3 regions of the Micromonospora sp. LHW51205 genome follow, and region 1 is predicted to be linked to each of the others. Evidence: riboswitches for the same ligand, from Rfam matches in the RefSeq annotation. Region 1 holds a riboswitch; each other region holds the start of a gene.
What was found. A riboswitch is a leader RNA that binds a small molecule or an ion and turns the genes downstream of it on or off. The one in region 1 is predicted to bind cobalamin.
Positions count from the first base shown of each region.

Region 2: another riboswitch for cobalamin. It lies ahead of DQE82_RS15700 (peptidase); the one in region 1 lies ahead of DQE82_RS14205 (ribonucleoside-diphosphate reductase subunit alpha).
Region 3: another riboswitch for cobalamin. It lies ahead of DQE82_RS15690 (prenyltransferase/squalene oxidase repeat-containing protein); the one in region 1 lies ahead of DQE82_RS14205 (ribonucleoside-diphosphate reductase subunit alpha).

Region 1 is NZ_QMEZ01000003.1:407,616-412,380, forward strand. It holds gene DQE82_RS14190 (acyl-CoA thioesterase) at 1-10, shown strand, start outside; gene DQE82_RS14195 (LysE family translocator) at 14-640, shown strand; gene DQE82_RS14200 (PrsW family glutamic-type intramembrane protease) at 676-1,503, opposite strand; cobalamin riboswitch at 1,624-1,840, shown strand; gene DQE82_RS14205 (ribonucleoside-diphosphate reductase subunit alpha) at 1,953-4,349, shown strand; gene DQE82_RS14210 (ribonucleotide-diphosphate reductase subunit beta) at 4,340-4,765, shown strand, end outside.
Region 2 is NZ_QMEZ01000003.1:803,938-808,702, reverse strand. It holds gene metE (5-methyltetrahydropteroyltriglutamate--homocysteine S-methyltransferase) at 1-169, shown strand, start outside; gene DQE82_RS15710 (Ig-like domain-containing protein) at 290-1,924, shown strand; gene DQE82_RS15705 (alkaline phosphatase PhoX) at 2,139-3,299, shown strand; cobalamin riboswitch at 3,500-3,636, shown strand; gene DQE82_RS15700 (peptidase) at 3,734-4,765, shown strand, end outside.
Region 3 is NZ_QMEZ01000003.1:799,137-803,901, forward strand. It holds gene DQE82_RS15675 (ABC transporter ATP-binding protein) at 1-323, opposite strand, end outside; gene DQE82_RS15680 (CbiQ family ECF transporter T component) at 320-1,564, opposite strand; gene DQE82_RS15685 (hypothetical protein) at 1,557-2,459, opposite strand; gene DQE82_RS15690 (prenyltransferase/squalene oxidase repeat-containing protein) at 2,456-3,910, opposite strand; cobalamin riboswitch at 4,046-4,183, opposite strand; gene DQE82_RS15695 (hypothetical protein) at 4,269-4,721, opposite strand.

The DNA.
Region 1 (4,765 bases):
GGAGGGCTGAGGCGTGCTCGGACTGTCGGCGGCCACGCTCGCGGGATACCTGGCCGCGATCGTGGTGCTCATGCTCACCCCCGGGCCGGACATGATGTTCGTGCTCGCCAACGCCACCCGGTACGGCGCGCGGGCCGGGGCGGTGGCGGCGCTCGGGGTCGCGGCCGGGGAGGCGGTGCACGTCGCCGCCGTGGTGGCCGGACTCGCCACCGTGATCGCCGCGTCCCCGGTGCTGTTCACCGCGATCCGGTGGGCCGGTGCGGCGTACCTGATCGTGCTGGGCCTGCGGGCGCTGCGCGGCACGGGCCGGCCCGGCGTCGCGGCGGACGGGGCGGACGGCGGCGGCGCCGGGCGGGCGTTCCGGCGCGGGCTGCTCACGAACCTGCTCAACCCGAAGATGATCCTGTTCAGCGTGGCGTTCCTGCCGCAGTTCGTCCGGCCCGACGCGGGCCCGGTGGCGGCACAGCTGGTGCTGCTCGGCGCGCTGTTCGTCGCGGTGCAGCTCACCGTGGACCTGGCTCTCGGCTTGGGCGCCGGGCGGTTCGCCCGCCGCTGGGGCGACAGCCGCTGGTCGCGGCGGGTCGACCGGCTCTGCGCTGTCGCCTTCGTCGCGCTCGGTGTCCGGCTGGCCGCCGGCTGACGCTTGCTCGACTCCAGCTCGCCGAGATGGCGGCATCAGGAGGGCTCCGACCCCGCCACCTCGGCGAGCTGGTGAGGATCACGCTCCGGCGCCCGGGGCGGGGCGGCGGGCCGCTCGCGGTCCAGGTGCAGGCGCAGCAGCACCCAGCCCAGCGACACACCGCCGATGAACACGTACGCGGGCTGCGTGCCGAACGTGTCCCAGCAGGTGTGCAGCGTGACGGCGGCGGCGAAGGTGAGCAGGAACGCCGCCAGTCTCCGGCCGCCGGGCGCGGCGGCGAACGTGAACAACGCGGCGGCGGTCAGCCCGGTCCAGGCCAGGTGCGCGGCGGGCGCGGTGAGACCGCGAACCAGCAGCGTCCGCTCGACGGCGCCGAGGTTGCCCTCCGACCCGACGAACGCGGCGAACGCGTACCCCATGGTCTCCAGTGCGGCGAACCCGGCGCCGGAGGCCACGCCGATCACCAGGCCCTGCGCCGGTGACCGGTGCCGCCGCCACAGCAGCAGGATGCCGGCCGGCACGATCAGCTTCGCGGTCTCCTCGGCCAGGCCGACGAGCGCCATCGGCAGGACGCCGAGGCGGTGCAGCGTGCCGTACTCCAGCCAGCCGGCGGCGACCACGCCGACCACGCCGCCGAGGAGCGCGGCGACGCCGACGACGGAGCCGGGGACCGGGCGGCGGGCCGGCCGCCCCTGGGCGAAGGCCAGGAACGTGGCGGGCGCGACGCACGCGCCGAGCACGATCAGCGCTGGTACGAACGTGACGGTGCCGGTGCCGGACAGTGTCTCCAGCACCAGCAGGTGAAGCCCGACGCCGACGAGCAGGACCGCCACCCACGCCCAGCGGCGTCCGGTATTCCCCATACGCCGAGTATCGCGCCCGGCGGCGAGCGCCGGCATCGGGGGTAGGCACTGTGGACAGTGAGATCCATGCGACACGCCCGACACGACATCTGGTGTTGCCCAACCGCCCCCACCGCCATATATGGTGGTGCCGCAGCTGGTTCGGCCGAGCCCTCCGGGGCGGGGCCGAGGCAAGAGGGAACCCGGTGGAAATCCGGGACTGCCCCGCAGCGGTGAGTGGGAACGACAGCCGTCAACAGCACTGGGCCACCGGCCTGGGAAGCGACGGCCGGTAGGCGACCGGCGACCCCGGTCGGGCCCGCGAGTCCGAAGACCTGCCAGCGCGCCGTGCGCCTCCGCGTACGGCGGCCGGAGGTCGCGCGGGACGACCGACGCCAGCAGCCGGGCCGGCCGCGCCGTGCCCGTTGGCGTCTCCCGCCGTCTCCAGACGGTGACAGCGAGGAGAGGTCATGACTGTCGTGCAGGAAAGCCCGCCAGCCACCGGCGGCGGGTCCGAGGCCCGCCGGCCGGCGATGCGGGTACGCAAACGGGACGGCGACACCGAGCCGGTGGACGTCGGCAAGATCGTCCGGGCGGTCGAACGCTGGGTCGCCGACCTGGACGAGGTGGACCCGCTGCGGGTGGCCACCAAGACGATCAGCGGGCTCTACGACGGGGCGACCACCGCCGAGCTGGACCGGCTGTCGATCCAGACCGCGGCGGAGCTGATCGGCGAGGAGCCGCAGTACTCGAAGCTGGCGGCAAGGCTGCTGGCCGCGTACGTGGACAAGGAGGTCCGCGGTCAGGGCGTGGCGAGCTTCAGCCAGTCGATCGCGTACGCGCACGGGCTGGGGCTGATCGGCGACGAGACGGCCGCGTTCGTCGCCCGGCACGCGCGCAAGCTCGACGACGCCGTGGACCCGGACGGCGACAGGCGGTTCGAGTACTTCGGACTGCGCACTGTCGCGGACCGCTACCTGCTGCGGCACCCGCAGTCGCGGCTGGTGGTGGAGACGCCGCAGTACTGGCTGCTGCGGGTGGCCTGCGGACTGTCCCGCACCCCGGGCGAGGCGGTCGGCTTCTACCGGCTGATGTCCAGCCTGGCCTATCTGCCCAGCTCCCCCACGCTGTTCAACTCCGGCACCCGGCACACCCAGATGTCGTCGTGCTTCCTGGTCGACTCGCCGCGCGACGAGCTGGACTCGATCTACGAGCGCTACCACCAGGTGGCGAAGCTGTCGAAGTTCTCCGGCGGCATCGGCATCGCCTGGTCGCGGGTGCGCGGCCGGGGCGCGCTGATCCGGGGCACGAACGGCCGGTCCAACGGCATCGTGCCGTTCCTCAAGACGCTCGACGCCGGGGTGGCCGCGGTCAACCAGGGTGGCCGGCGCAAGGGCGCGGCCTGCGTCTACCTGGAGCCGTGGCACCCGGACGTGGAGGAGTTCCTGGAGCTGCGGGACAACACCGGCGAGGAGTCCCGGCGTACGCACAACCTCAACCTGGCCAACTGGATCCCGGACGAGTTCATGCGCCGGGTCGAGGCCGACGGCGAGTGGTCGCTCGTCGATCCGTCGGACGCCCCGGAGCTGCCCGACCTGTACGGGGAGGCGTTCGACGCCGCGTACCGGGCGGCGGAGAAGAACGCGGTCCGCACGGTACGGGCCCGGGACCTGTACGGGCGGATGATGCGCACGCTCGCGCAGACCGGCAACGGCTGGATGACGTTCAAGGACGCCGCGAACCGGCTGTCCAACCAGACCGGTGAGCCGGGCAACGTGATCCACCTGTCCAACCTGTGCACCGAGATCCTGGAGGTGAACGACGACGCCGAGACGGCGGTGTGCAACCTCGGCTCGGTGAACCTCGGTGCCCACGTCACCGCCGACGGGGTGGACTGGGAGCGGCTGCGCGCCACGGTCCGCACCGCTGTGGTGTTCCTCGACCGGGTGATCGACATCAACTACTACCCGGCCGAGCAGGCGGCTGCGTCGAACCCGCGCTGGCGGCCGGTCGGGCTCGGCCTGATGGGGTTGCAGGACGCGTTCTTCACGCTGCGCCTGCCGTTCGACTCCCCCGAGGCGAAGGAGCTGTCCACCCGCGTGCAGGAGGAGATTTTGCTGACCGCGCTGGAGACCTCCGCCGGGCTGGCCGAGCGGTTCGGGCCGCATCCGGCGTACCCGCAGACCCGGGCCGCGAAGGGTGACCTGCACCCGGACCTGTGGGGCGCGGAGCCGGCGCAGGCCGGACGGTGGGCGGCGCTGCGTGAGCGGATCGCCGCAGGCGGGCTGCGCAACTCGCTGCTGGTGGCGATCGCACCGACCGCCACCATCGCCTCCATCGCCGGCTGCTACGAGTGCGTCGAGCCGCAGGTGTCCAACCTGTTCAAGCGCGAGACGATGTCCGGGGAGTTCCTCCAGGTCAACACGTACCTGGTGCGGGAGCTGAAGGCGCGCGGGCTGTGGACGCCGCAGGTCCGCGACCGGATCAAGCGGGCCGAGGGCTCGGTGCAGGACATCACCGAGCTGCCCGCGCCGGTGCGGGAGCTGTTCCGCACCGCCTGGGAGCTGCCGCAGCGGGCGCTGATCGACCTGGCCGCCGCGCGGGCGCCGTTCGTCGACCAGTCCCAGTCGCTGAACCTGTTCCTGAGCGCGCCGACCATCGGCAAGCTGTCCTCGATGTACCTGTACGCCTGGAAGGCCGGGCTGAAGACCACCTACTACCTGCGTTCCCGTCCCGCCACCCGCATCCAGCAGGCCACCGTCGCCCCGGTGCCCGCCCCGGTGCCCGGCGTGGTCTCCGCCGTGAGCGACGACGAGGCGCTGGCCTGTTCCCTGGAGAACCCCGAGAGCTGCGAGGCATGCCAGTGACCACCACCGCACCGACCCGGCACATGCTGCTCGACCCCGGCATGGACCTGACCCTGCGGCCGATGCGCTACCCGCGCTTCTTCGACCGGTTCAAGGACGCGATCAGGAACACCTGGACGGTCGAGGAGGTGGACCTGCACTCGGACCTCGCCGACCTGGCGAAGCTGTCCCCCGCCGAACGGCACCTGGTGTCGCGGCTGGTGGCGTTCTTCGCCACCGGCGACACGATCGTCGCCAACAACCTGGTGCTCAACCTCTACCAGCACGTCAACTCGCCCGAGGGCCGGCTCTACCTGTCCCGGCAGCTGTTCGAGGAGGCGGTGCACGTCCAGTTCTACCTGAACCTGCTCGACACGTACGTGCCGGACGAGAAGGAGCGCTTCGCCGCGTTCGCCGCGGTGGAGAACATCCCGTCG
Region 2 (4,765 bases), 400 kb from region 1:
GCCGTCCCACGACGAGGTCGTCGGCGCGCTGCGCCGGGCCGTGGCCGCGGTGCCGGCCGAGCGGCTGTGGGTGAACCCCGACTGCGGCCTCAAGACGCGCGGCTATCCCGAGGTCGAGGCGTCCCTCCAGCACCTGGTCGCCGCCGCGGCCGAGCTGCGCGGACGCTGAGCCGCCGGCCGGGCGGAACGCCGCGCCGTTCCGCCCGGCCCGGGCCCGGTTCAGCCCTTGACAGGCCGTGCCCGGAGCGCCGAGGCTGCATGAAGTGATGTATGTCGATGTTACGGGGGCATGATGCGACGCAGGATCTTCGCGCTGGCTACAGCAGCCGCGGTCGTCGTCGGCGGGGCCATGACGATGGCGCTGCGGCCGGCCTACGCCGCGACGGCGTGCACGGTGGACTACACCATCACCCGGGAGTGGTCCAGCGGCTTCTGGGCCGAGCTCACCGTCACCAACCTGGGCGCTCCCGTCACCGACTGGTGGCTGCGGTTCCGGCAGGCGAACGGTCAGACGATCACCATGGGCCTCGACCGGCTGCCGGACGGATACACGCTGGGCAGCGGCGAGATGTATCCGATGACCATGCTCCGTCCGCCGGCGGGATCCACGCTGCCGACCGGCGCCTCGGTGACGGTGCGGTTCGGCGGCAACTACCAGGGTGCCGACCCCGAGCCGACCGACTGGGTGTTGAGCGGCCAGCCGTGCGACGGGGACGGCGCCGACCCGACCGGCTCGTCGCCGCCGCCGGCCTCGGGGAGCCCGCGGCCCAGCCCACTGCCGGGCGGGCCGTCGGTGGCGCTCACCTCGCCCCTGCCCAATGACTTCTTCGCCGCGCCGGGCGTCATCCCGATCCGTGCCGAGGCCACGGCGGCGCCCGGCCGGCGGATCGAGCGGGTCGAGTTCCGCGAGCGCGGCAGGCTGCTCGCCGTGGACACCACCGCGCCGTACGCGTTCGACTGGCGCGGCGTGGCGGCGAACAGCGGCACCCGCGTCACCGCCACCGCCTACGACAGCAGCGGCGCCCAGGCCACCGCCGAGGTCCGCGGCATCCGGGTGCTCCCGCCGCAGGCGCCCGGCGCCGCGCCTGCGCTGAAGGCGTTCGGCAACCGCATCCTCACGGTCACAGCCAGTCCGAGGCCGTACCGGCCCCGTGGAATCATCCGGTCGGCCGCGCCCGGCGAATGCGCATGGGGACCGATCCACTGGGACGGCCCGGTCGACGACGCGTCGGTAGGCGCGCTGCGGGCCCGCGGCGTCAACGCGGTACGGGTCGTGCTGAGCGACGCCTGCTACGCCTACACCGGCAGCCCTGCCGATCGGCAGAACCGCGTCGGCTACCTCGACGAGGCGGCCCGGTACGTCGACCGGCTCGTCCGGGCCGGCATCACACCCGTCGTGTCGCTGCGGCAGAGCGACATCTCCGCCACCCGCACGTTCTGGAGCGCGGCGGCGGAGGTGTTCGGCGACGACAACGCAGTGGTCTTCGACATCTCGCCGTACGACTTCCCGGCGGCCGGCGGCACCGATCCCGCGGCGGTCTGGACCTGCTGGCGCGACGGCGGTACCTCGTGCACGGGCACCGGCCTGCCGCCCTTCGGCGTGCAGGAGCAGATCCGCCTGCTTCGCGTCCAGGGCTCGTTCAACCTGGTCCTCGCCGCCGGGATCGACGGCGGCAACGATCTGAGCCGGTGGCTGGAATATCGCCCGGCTGACCCGGACGGCCGCAGCGTGGCCGCCGCCTGGCGCGTCGACGACCGCTCGGCCTGCGCCACGCCGGCCTGCTGGCGGTCCACGCTGCTCCCGGTCGCCGCCCAGGTGCCGCTGGTCGCCACCGACGTCAGCGCCGGCTCGGGGGCGCCGACGTTCGTACCGCGGACTGTCGCCTGGCTCGACCAGCACGGCATCGGCCACCTGCGCCGGTGACCGGGGGAGGGGAGGTCGCGGCCGGAGGGCCGGTCAGACGGCCGTGCGCGCCCACTGCTGGTTGGTGCCGCTGCCTCTCCTACCCGTACGACCCCTCGACCGGGTCGGCGTGGGCGGGACATCGCACATCGAGCCGTCCATCGACGTTCATCCAACAGATCGGCGTGCGTAAGCTCCGCACGGTCGGATCCATGGAACCTACGGAGGAGGTTCCATGGATCGTCGAACGATGTTGCGGGCCACTGTTGTCGGTGCGGGCGCTGTCGCCCTGCCGTTCACGGCGTGGTCGGCGGCGTACGGAGCCCCGGCACAGAACGCGGCGGGGCCCTACGGTGGGCTTCAGGCAGCCGACGCCAACGGCATCCAGTTGCCGGCCGGGTTCACCAGCTCGATCGTCGCGCGGTCCCGGCGGACGGTGCCGGGGACGTCGTACACCTGGCACGACGCCCCGGACGGCGGCGCCGTGTTCCCGAACGGCACCGGCTGGATCTACGTGTCGAACTCCGAGGTGTCGGCCGGTGCGGGTGGCGGCGCCTCGCGACTCGTCTTCAACTCCAGCGGGGCCGTGGTCGGGGCGTCGCGGATCCTCTCCGGCACCAACAACAACTGCGCCGGTGGCAAGACGCCCTGGAACACCTGGCTCTCCTGCGAGGAGGTGTCCCTGGGCCGGGTCTTCGAGACGTACCCCCTCGGCGGGACCGCGGTGGCGCGTCCCGCGATGGGCCGGTTCAAGCACGAGGCGGCCGCGGCCGACCCGGTCCGCCGGGTCGTCTACCTGACCGAGGACGAGACCGACGGCAAGTTCTACCGCTTCGTGCCGGCTACCTGGGGCGACCTGTCCGCCGGAACCCTCCAGGTCCTCCGCGCCGGTACGGCCACCTCCGGCACGTTCACCTGGGCCACGGTGCCCGACCCGGACGGCTCGCCCACCCCGACCCGGCAGCAGGTGTCCGGCGCGAAGACGTTCAACGGTGGCGAGGGCTGTCACTACGCGGACGACACCGTCTGGTTCACCACGAAGGGCGACAACCGCGTGTGGCAGGTCAACCTGGCCGCCGGCACGTACGAGCTCGCCTACGACGACAACCTGGTCAGTCCGGGCGCCCCTCCGCTGACCGGCGTCGACAACATCACCGGGTCCACTGCAGGTGACCTCTACGTCGCCGAGGACGGCGGCAACATGGAGATCTGCATGATCACGCCGGACGACAAGATCTCGGTCTTCCTGCGGATCACCGGACAGAGCGGTTCGGAGATCACCGGGCCGGCGTTCACCCCGGCGGGGGACCGGCTGTACTTCTCCTCGCAACGCGGCACGACCGGCTCGTCGTCCGGCGGCATCACCTACTGCGTCACCGGTCCGTTCCGCCGTTGACCGGCTCCCGGTCCCGCCGGCAGTGACCACACGGTGAGGGACGCCCGGTCCTCACCGGGCGTCCCTCGCCGGCGTGCTCCACGCGGACGCGCCGGGACGACGGCTTCTCGACGTCGGGTGTGAAACCGCCGACTCCGCCGGCCGTCACGGCACGTGGCCGGTTCCTGGCGCATTGACATCGGCGCACCGGCCACAGCAGACTGTCGCGACAACTCAACCACCGCGTGTACGTGCGGGGGAAGACCGGTCGAAATCCGGCGCTGGCCCGCAACGGTAGGCCGCCCAGAGAACTCTGCGGCGGCGAGCCCGAATACCCGTCGTACTCGTGCAACCGCTCCCCACCCGTCGTGGCCCACGGGTCGGAGTCCCGGACGCCCCCGCGTACTGCGGTCGTCCGGGCTTTCGACGACCGCCGGGCCGGAAAGGCGCTTCCGATGGTCGTCCGCCGAAGCCGGCACCGCCTGCTCGCGCTCCTCTGCGGCGTACTCGCCGCCCTCACCCTCACCACACCGGCCGTCGCCGCCCCCGATCGCGCCGCCCTCACCCGCCCGGAGGCCGCCGCCGGCTGGCTCGCCCGGCAACTCGTCGACGGCGAACGCTTCGAGGCGGTCTTCGACGGTGTCGCCTACCCCGACCAGGGGCTGACCCTCGACGCCGTGTTCGCCTTCGCCGCCGGCGGCGTCGCCGACGACCACGGCGCCGGCGCGCTGGCCTGGGTCACCCGGCCGGACATCCGCGACGGCTACCTCGGCGACGGCGTCTCCGAGGCGTACGCGGGCGCGACCGCCAAGCTCGCCCTCGCCGTGCAGGTGCGCGGTGGCGACCCGGCCGACGTCGGCGGGGTGGACCTGATCGCCCGGCTGCGTTCGCTGCAGACGCCGGCCGGCCGGTTCAGCGACCGGTCCGCGTACGGCGACTACAGCAACGCGTTCAGCCAGTCCTTCGCGCTGCTGGCGCTGGACCGTACGGCGGCCGGGGCGCCTCCGGCGGCGGCCGCCTGGCTGGCCGGCATCCGATGCCCGGACGGCGGCTACCCGCTGCTGCCCGCCCAACCGGTCTGCACGTCCGACGTGGACGCCACCGCGCTCGTGACGCAGGCGCTGCGCGCCGCGGACCGTCCGGCCGACGCCGCCGCCGGGCTGCGCTGGCTGGTGTCCGTTCAGCGTGCCGACGGCGGCTTCGCCAACGCGGCCGGCACACCGAACGCCAACAGCACCGGCCTCGCCGCGCAGGCCCTGCGCGACGGTCACCGGCTGCCGGCCTGGGCGCGGTCCCGGGCGTTCCTCGCCGGACTCCAGGTCGGCTGCGCCGGGGCGCCCGCCGACCGGGGCGCCGTCGACTTCGACGGTGGCGGCTTCGACCCGGCCACCGCGCCCCGGGCCACCGCCCAGGCCGTCCTCGGTCTCACCGGGATCGGGTACGCCCGTCTGTCCGCCGCCGGCGCCGACCCCGGCGCACCGGCGCTC
Region 3 (4,765 bases), 390 kb from region 1:
ATCCCGTACGCCAGTTCCTCCTCGACGGTGTCGGTGACGAAGCCGGCCAACGGGTCCTGGCCGACCACGCCGACGACGTCGGCGAGATCGCGCGGCGGATGCGTGCGGGTGTCCCTGCCGTCGACGGTGACGGCGCCGTGCAGGGTGCCGCCGGTGAAGTGTGGGACGAGACCGTTGATCGCCCGCAGCAGCGTCGACTTTCCGGCACCGGTACGGCCCGCGACCAGGCAGAGTTCACCTTCCTCGACGCGAAACGTCACATCCCGCAACGGTGGCGGGCCGCCCTCGGCATAGTGGACGGTGACCCGGTCGAAAGTGATCATGGGCGGTCTCCCGGTGTCGATGCCCTCGCGGCGCGCACTCCGTCTGCCGGCACGTCCGTGACGGGGATGGGCCGGTCCACCGACGGCGGGCGTCCGGCACATACTGTCGGCGGTGGTGGCGGCGCCAGCCAGGCGGGTGCCGCCGCGACGCCGACGGCGAGAAGCATCAGCGGGGTCAGCTGGGGCCAGGTGAGCGGGCTGACCGGCGGGTAGAGCAGTTCCGGGTCCACCGAGCCGGCGAGCATGGTCAGTGCCGCGGCGGCCACCCCGCAGCCGGCCACGAGCAGCTCGGCCGGGCGCCAGCGGTCCGGTCGGTACCGGCTGCGGCGGACCCGGCGGCCGGCCAGCAGCATGCCGGTCACGGCGGCGGTCAGTCCGGCCAGGAGCATCGGCAGCCCCAGGTAGCCGGGTGCGGCGGTGTCGAGCAGCCCGTAGGTGCCGGCGCAGACGCCGACCAGCCCGCCGAGGACGAGCGCCCCGGTGACGGTTCGCTGCCCGGCGGGCACCGCCGCGGTGCGGCCGTAACCACGGGAGTCCATCGCGGCCGCGAGGGCCAGGGACCGGTCCAACGCGTCGGCCAGCACCGGCAGGGCGATCCCGCGCAGCGCCCTCATCCCGCGGGCGGACGCGCCGCGCAGCCGCCGGGCCCGGCGGACCCGTAGCACGCTCTCCACCAGCTGCGGGGCGACCGACAACGCGACCACGACGGCGGTGCCGATCGCGTACAGCGCTCCGGGTACGGCCTTGAGCAGCCGCTTCGGGTTGGCCAGGGCGTTCGCCGCACCGAGGCAGATCAGCATCGTCGCCAGCCGCAGCCCGTCGTAGAAGCCACCGAGGATCTGCTCGGCGGCGACCGGTCCGAACAGGCGGATGCCCGCCGCCCACGCGGGCAGCGGGATCTCCGGCAGCCGGACCAGGATGTGGTCGCCCTGGCCGCCGCCGAACACGATCCGGAACACCACCCGCATCGTGACGATCACCGCGCCGAGCCAGACGTACATGCGGAACGCCAACGCCCACGGCGCGTCGCCCCGGCGGCGCACCACCACCAGACCGGCGACGGCGACGAGCAGGGCCAGCGGCAGCGGATTCGTGGTGTGGCTGGCCGCGGTGGCCAGGCCGAGCGCCCACAGCCACCATGCGCCCGGGTGCAGCCCCCGGGGCAGCCACCACACCGGCCATCGGCCCGGCAGACGACGGGCGTCGGCCGGCCGCGACCCGGTGACCGTGACGTCAGTCATCCGGGTCGGCGGCACGGCGTCGTCGGGCCGCGACCAGCGCGCCGGTGGCGAGCAGGGCGAGCAGAAGCACCCCGGCGATCGTGCCCAGTGGCAGGCCGTCGTCGTCACGGGACGCGGCGACATCCGTCACCACCGGCTCGTCGGAGGAGCCCTGCGGTGCCGTGCCGGTGGCGGCGCCCGGCGTCGCCGTCAGGGTCGGCGTACCGGCCGTCGGTGACGTGCCGGCGGAGGTCGGCGGGCCGACGGAGACCGGCGGGCCGGAGGTGCCGCCCGGCCGGGTGGGCTCGCCGGGCCGGCCACCGGCGACCGGCGGCGGTGCGACGGTTCCTCCCGCCGGTGGTGGCGCCGCCGGCTCACCGCCCGTGGGCGGCGGCGGTGGTGGCGGTGGCGGTGGAGGGGCGGGGCGTTTCGGCACGACGCCGGGACGGGGCGCGTCGTCGGCGTTGCGGTTGAGGGAGAACGACCAGCCCTCGAAGCTACCGGCCGCCGGCTTGCGGTTGAGCACGCCCTTGTCGCTGTACGTCCAGCTGCCGCCGTTCGGGGCGTGCCAGTACGACCAGTAGGCGCTCGCAGGCGGGGTGTCGACGCACTTCTCCGTCGCGGCCGACGGCTTGCCGTCGATCCGGCAGATGAACCCCTCGCCCCAGCGCAGGGTTCCGGTGATCGGGAAGCCCGCGTTCTTGAGCGCCGCGAGGCCGGTGGCCTGGGTGCCCGGCGCGCACCGCACCACCGTCCCGCCGCCGAGTTCGTTGAAGTCCACCACGACTGTGACCCCGGAGGCGTCCGGGCAGTAGCCGGCCGACCCGGCGGCCACCGCAGGACTGCCCGGTCCGATCGTGGTGCAGGCGGTGACCAGGGCGACGGCCAGCGCGCCACGGGCGGCGCGGAGGCTCATCCCGCCCGCCGTCGGCCGAGCACGAGCAGTGTCACTCCGCCACCGATCAGCAGCAGCGCGATCAGCAGGTAGCTACCGATCGCCACGCCGGTCGTCGGCAGCCCGCCCGGCCCGGACGCGGCCGGGGTCGTGATCGGCGGCGCGGCGGTGGCCGGCGCCGCGGTCGTGGGCGCGGGTGTCGCCGGAGGGCTGGTCACGCTCGGCGTCGGGCCGGCGGTGCCGGTCGGTGGAGGCGACGTGGTGAGCGTGGGAGACGCGGAGGGCGTGGACGGCGCGGTGGGCGAGGCCGTGCCGGTCGGGGTGGGAGTCGACGTGGGCGGCGGGTCGAGGCCGATCCGGCCCAGCGGGACCTGGGCCAGCCCGAGCAGGGCCTGCGCGGTGGCCCGGCGCCACTGGTCCCGGTCGGTGTCGGTGATCCCGGCCGCCGCGGCAGCCGTGAATCCGTCGGTGTTGTAGGCGATCGCGCCGGCGTCGGCGGAGGCCGCGCCACCGTTGCCCGCGGTGAGCTGCAGCGCGGCCAGGGCCGTCGCCGCCCGGGCGGCCTCGTCGTCGCGGCCGGCGGCGGCGAGGGCCTGCCCGGCCAGGCCGGTGCTGTTGGAGTTCGCGCCGGTGGTCGGTCCCGAGCCGCCGAAGGAACCGTCGGCGTGCTGCTGGGTGACCAGCCAGTCGGCGCCCTTGCGGGCGGCGTCGCCGGCGCCCGTGGCGCCGTCCTCGGCCGCGGCCAGCAATGCCTGCACGGCCATCGCGGTCGAGTCGACGTCGAGGGTGGCGCCGGGCTGGTCGTCGCAGGACGGCGACGGCCCGTCGGCGGCGTCCGGGTAGAGCCGGAAGCCGCCCGCCGCGCACTGCTGCCGGATCAGGAAGTCCACCGGATCCTGTGGCAGGTCGCCGCTGCGGGCCAGGCCGAGCACGGCGAAGGACTGGTCGAAGGTGTTGCTGGCGTCCGGGCCGCTGTCGGCGGTGGTACGGCTGGTGATCCGTCCCCGCTGGTGCCCGGCGTCGGCCGTGGCGATCAGCGACAGGGTTTCCGCCCGCAGGTCGTAGCCGCCGAAGTCGGTGGGGTCCGCGTCGGCGGCGGCTGCGGCATAGAGCAGCTTGGCGGTGGCCCCGCCGTCGGTGAAGCCCTCGATGCCCCAGTCGTCGTAGCTGTTGTAGGACCGTACATGCTTTGCGACCTGCGCGGTTGCCGCCTGCCGGGTCTGCGCGTCGACGCCGGTGGCGGACAGCGCGACCAGACCGTCGATTGTCAGCCCCCAGTCCTCGGGGGTGAACGGTCCGGGCAGCGAACCGTTCTTGAACTCACCGGCCAGCCAGGACGCGGCGTCGCGGGCGGCGGTGACGTGGGCCGGGGCGGGTGCCGCGGCCACGGTGAGCGGGGCGCTGGTGATCGTGGCGAGAGTTGTCGCCGTGGCGATTCCGAGACCGATGGTGAGACGCCGGGACAGTGGCATCAGGGTGCCTTTCGCGGAGCGGTCGGTGAAAGCTCCGGGAAGCGCCCCGAGAAACGGACACCCCGCTCCGCGTGCTGCGGTGGGCGGGGTGGTCGGACCTCGGCGGCCCGGACTTCACCCTGTAGACCTCGACAGTGGAAGCCGCTCGTCCCGGGCGGGGCATTCCGGCTCGCGAAAGGGACTCTCGCTCACGGTTGCGGGTCAGCGCCGGCTTCGAACCGGCTTCCCCCCACACGGGACGTATGCAGTTGTGCCCGGCGCACCGGGTGCCGACACCGTACCGCCCGGGCGCGCGACGACGCCAGAGCAGCTGCCGGTACCCGGCGCGCCGCTGGTCACACCGTTCGCAGCCGGCGGGTCAGGGAGCGGCGATGCTCGGCGGGGCGCCGGCGCCGAAGGACCAGCCCTCGACGCTGCCCGGCGCGGGGTTGTAGCCGGTCGCCCCCGACGTGCTGTAGGACCAGGAGCCGCCGCTGGACGCATGCCAGTACGACCAGTACGCGGTGGCCGGCGGGGTGTTGACGCACGGCTCGGTCGCGGCGGTGGGCTTGCCGTTGATCCGGCAGACGAAGGCCAGGCCCCAGCGGGCGGTGCCGGTGACGGTGAAGCCGGCGGCCTGAAGCGCGGCCAGGCCGGTGGCCGGATCGCCCGGCGCACAGGCGACCTGGACGCCGCCGCCGAGCGCGGCGAAGTCGACGACCACAGTGACTCCCGAGGTGCCGGCGCAGGCGGCGGCGTGCGCCGACCGGGGCGCGGGTTCGACTGCGGTCAGCGCGACGCCGGCCACGACGGCGGCCAGCAGGCCGGCCATCCAGGTGCGGGCGGTGGGACGGTGACGGAACACGGGTCCTCCTG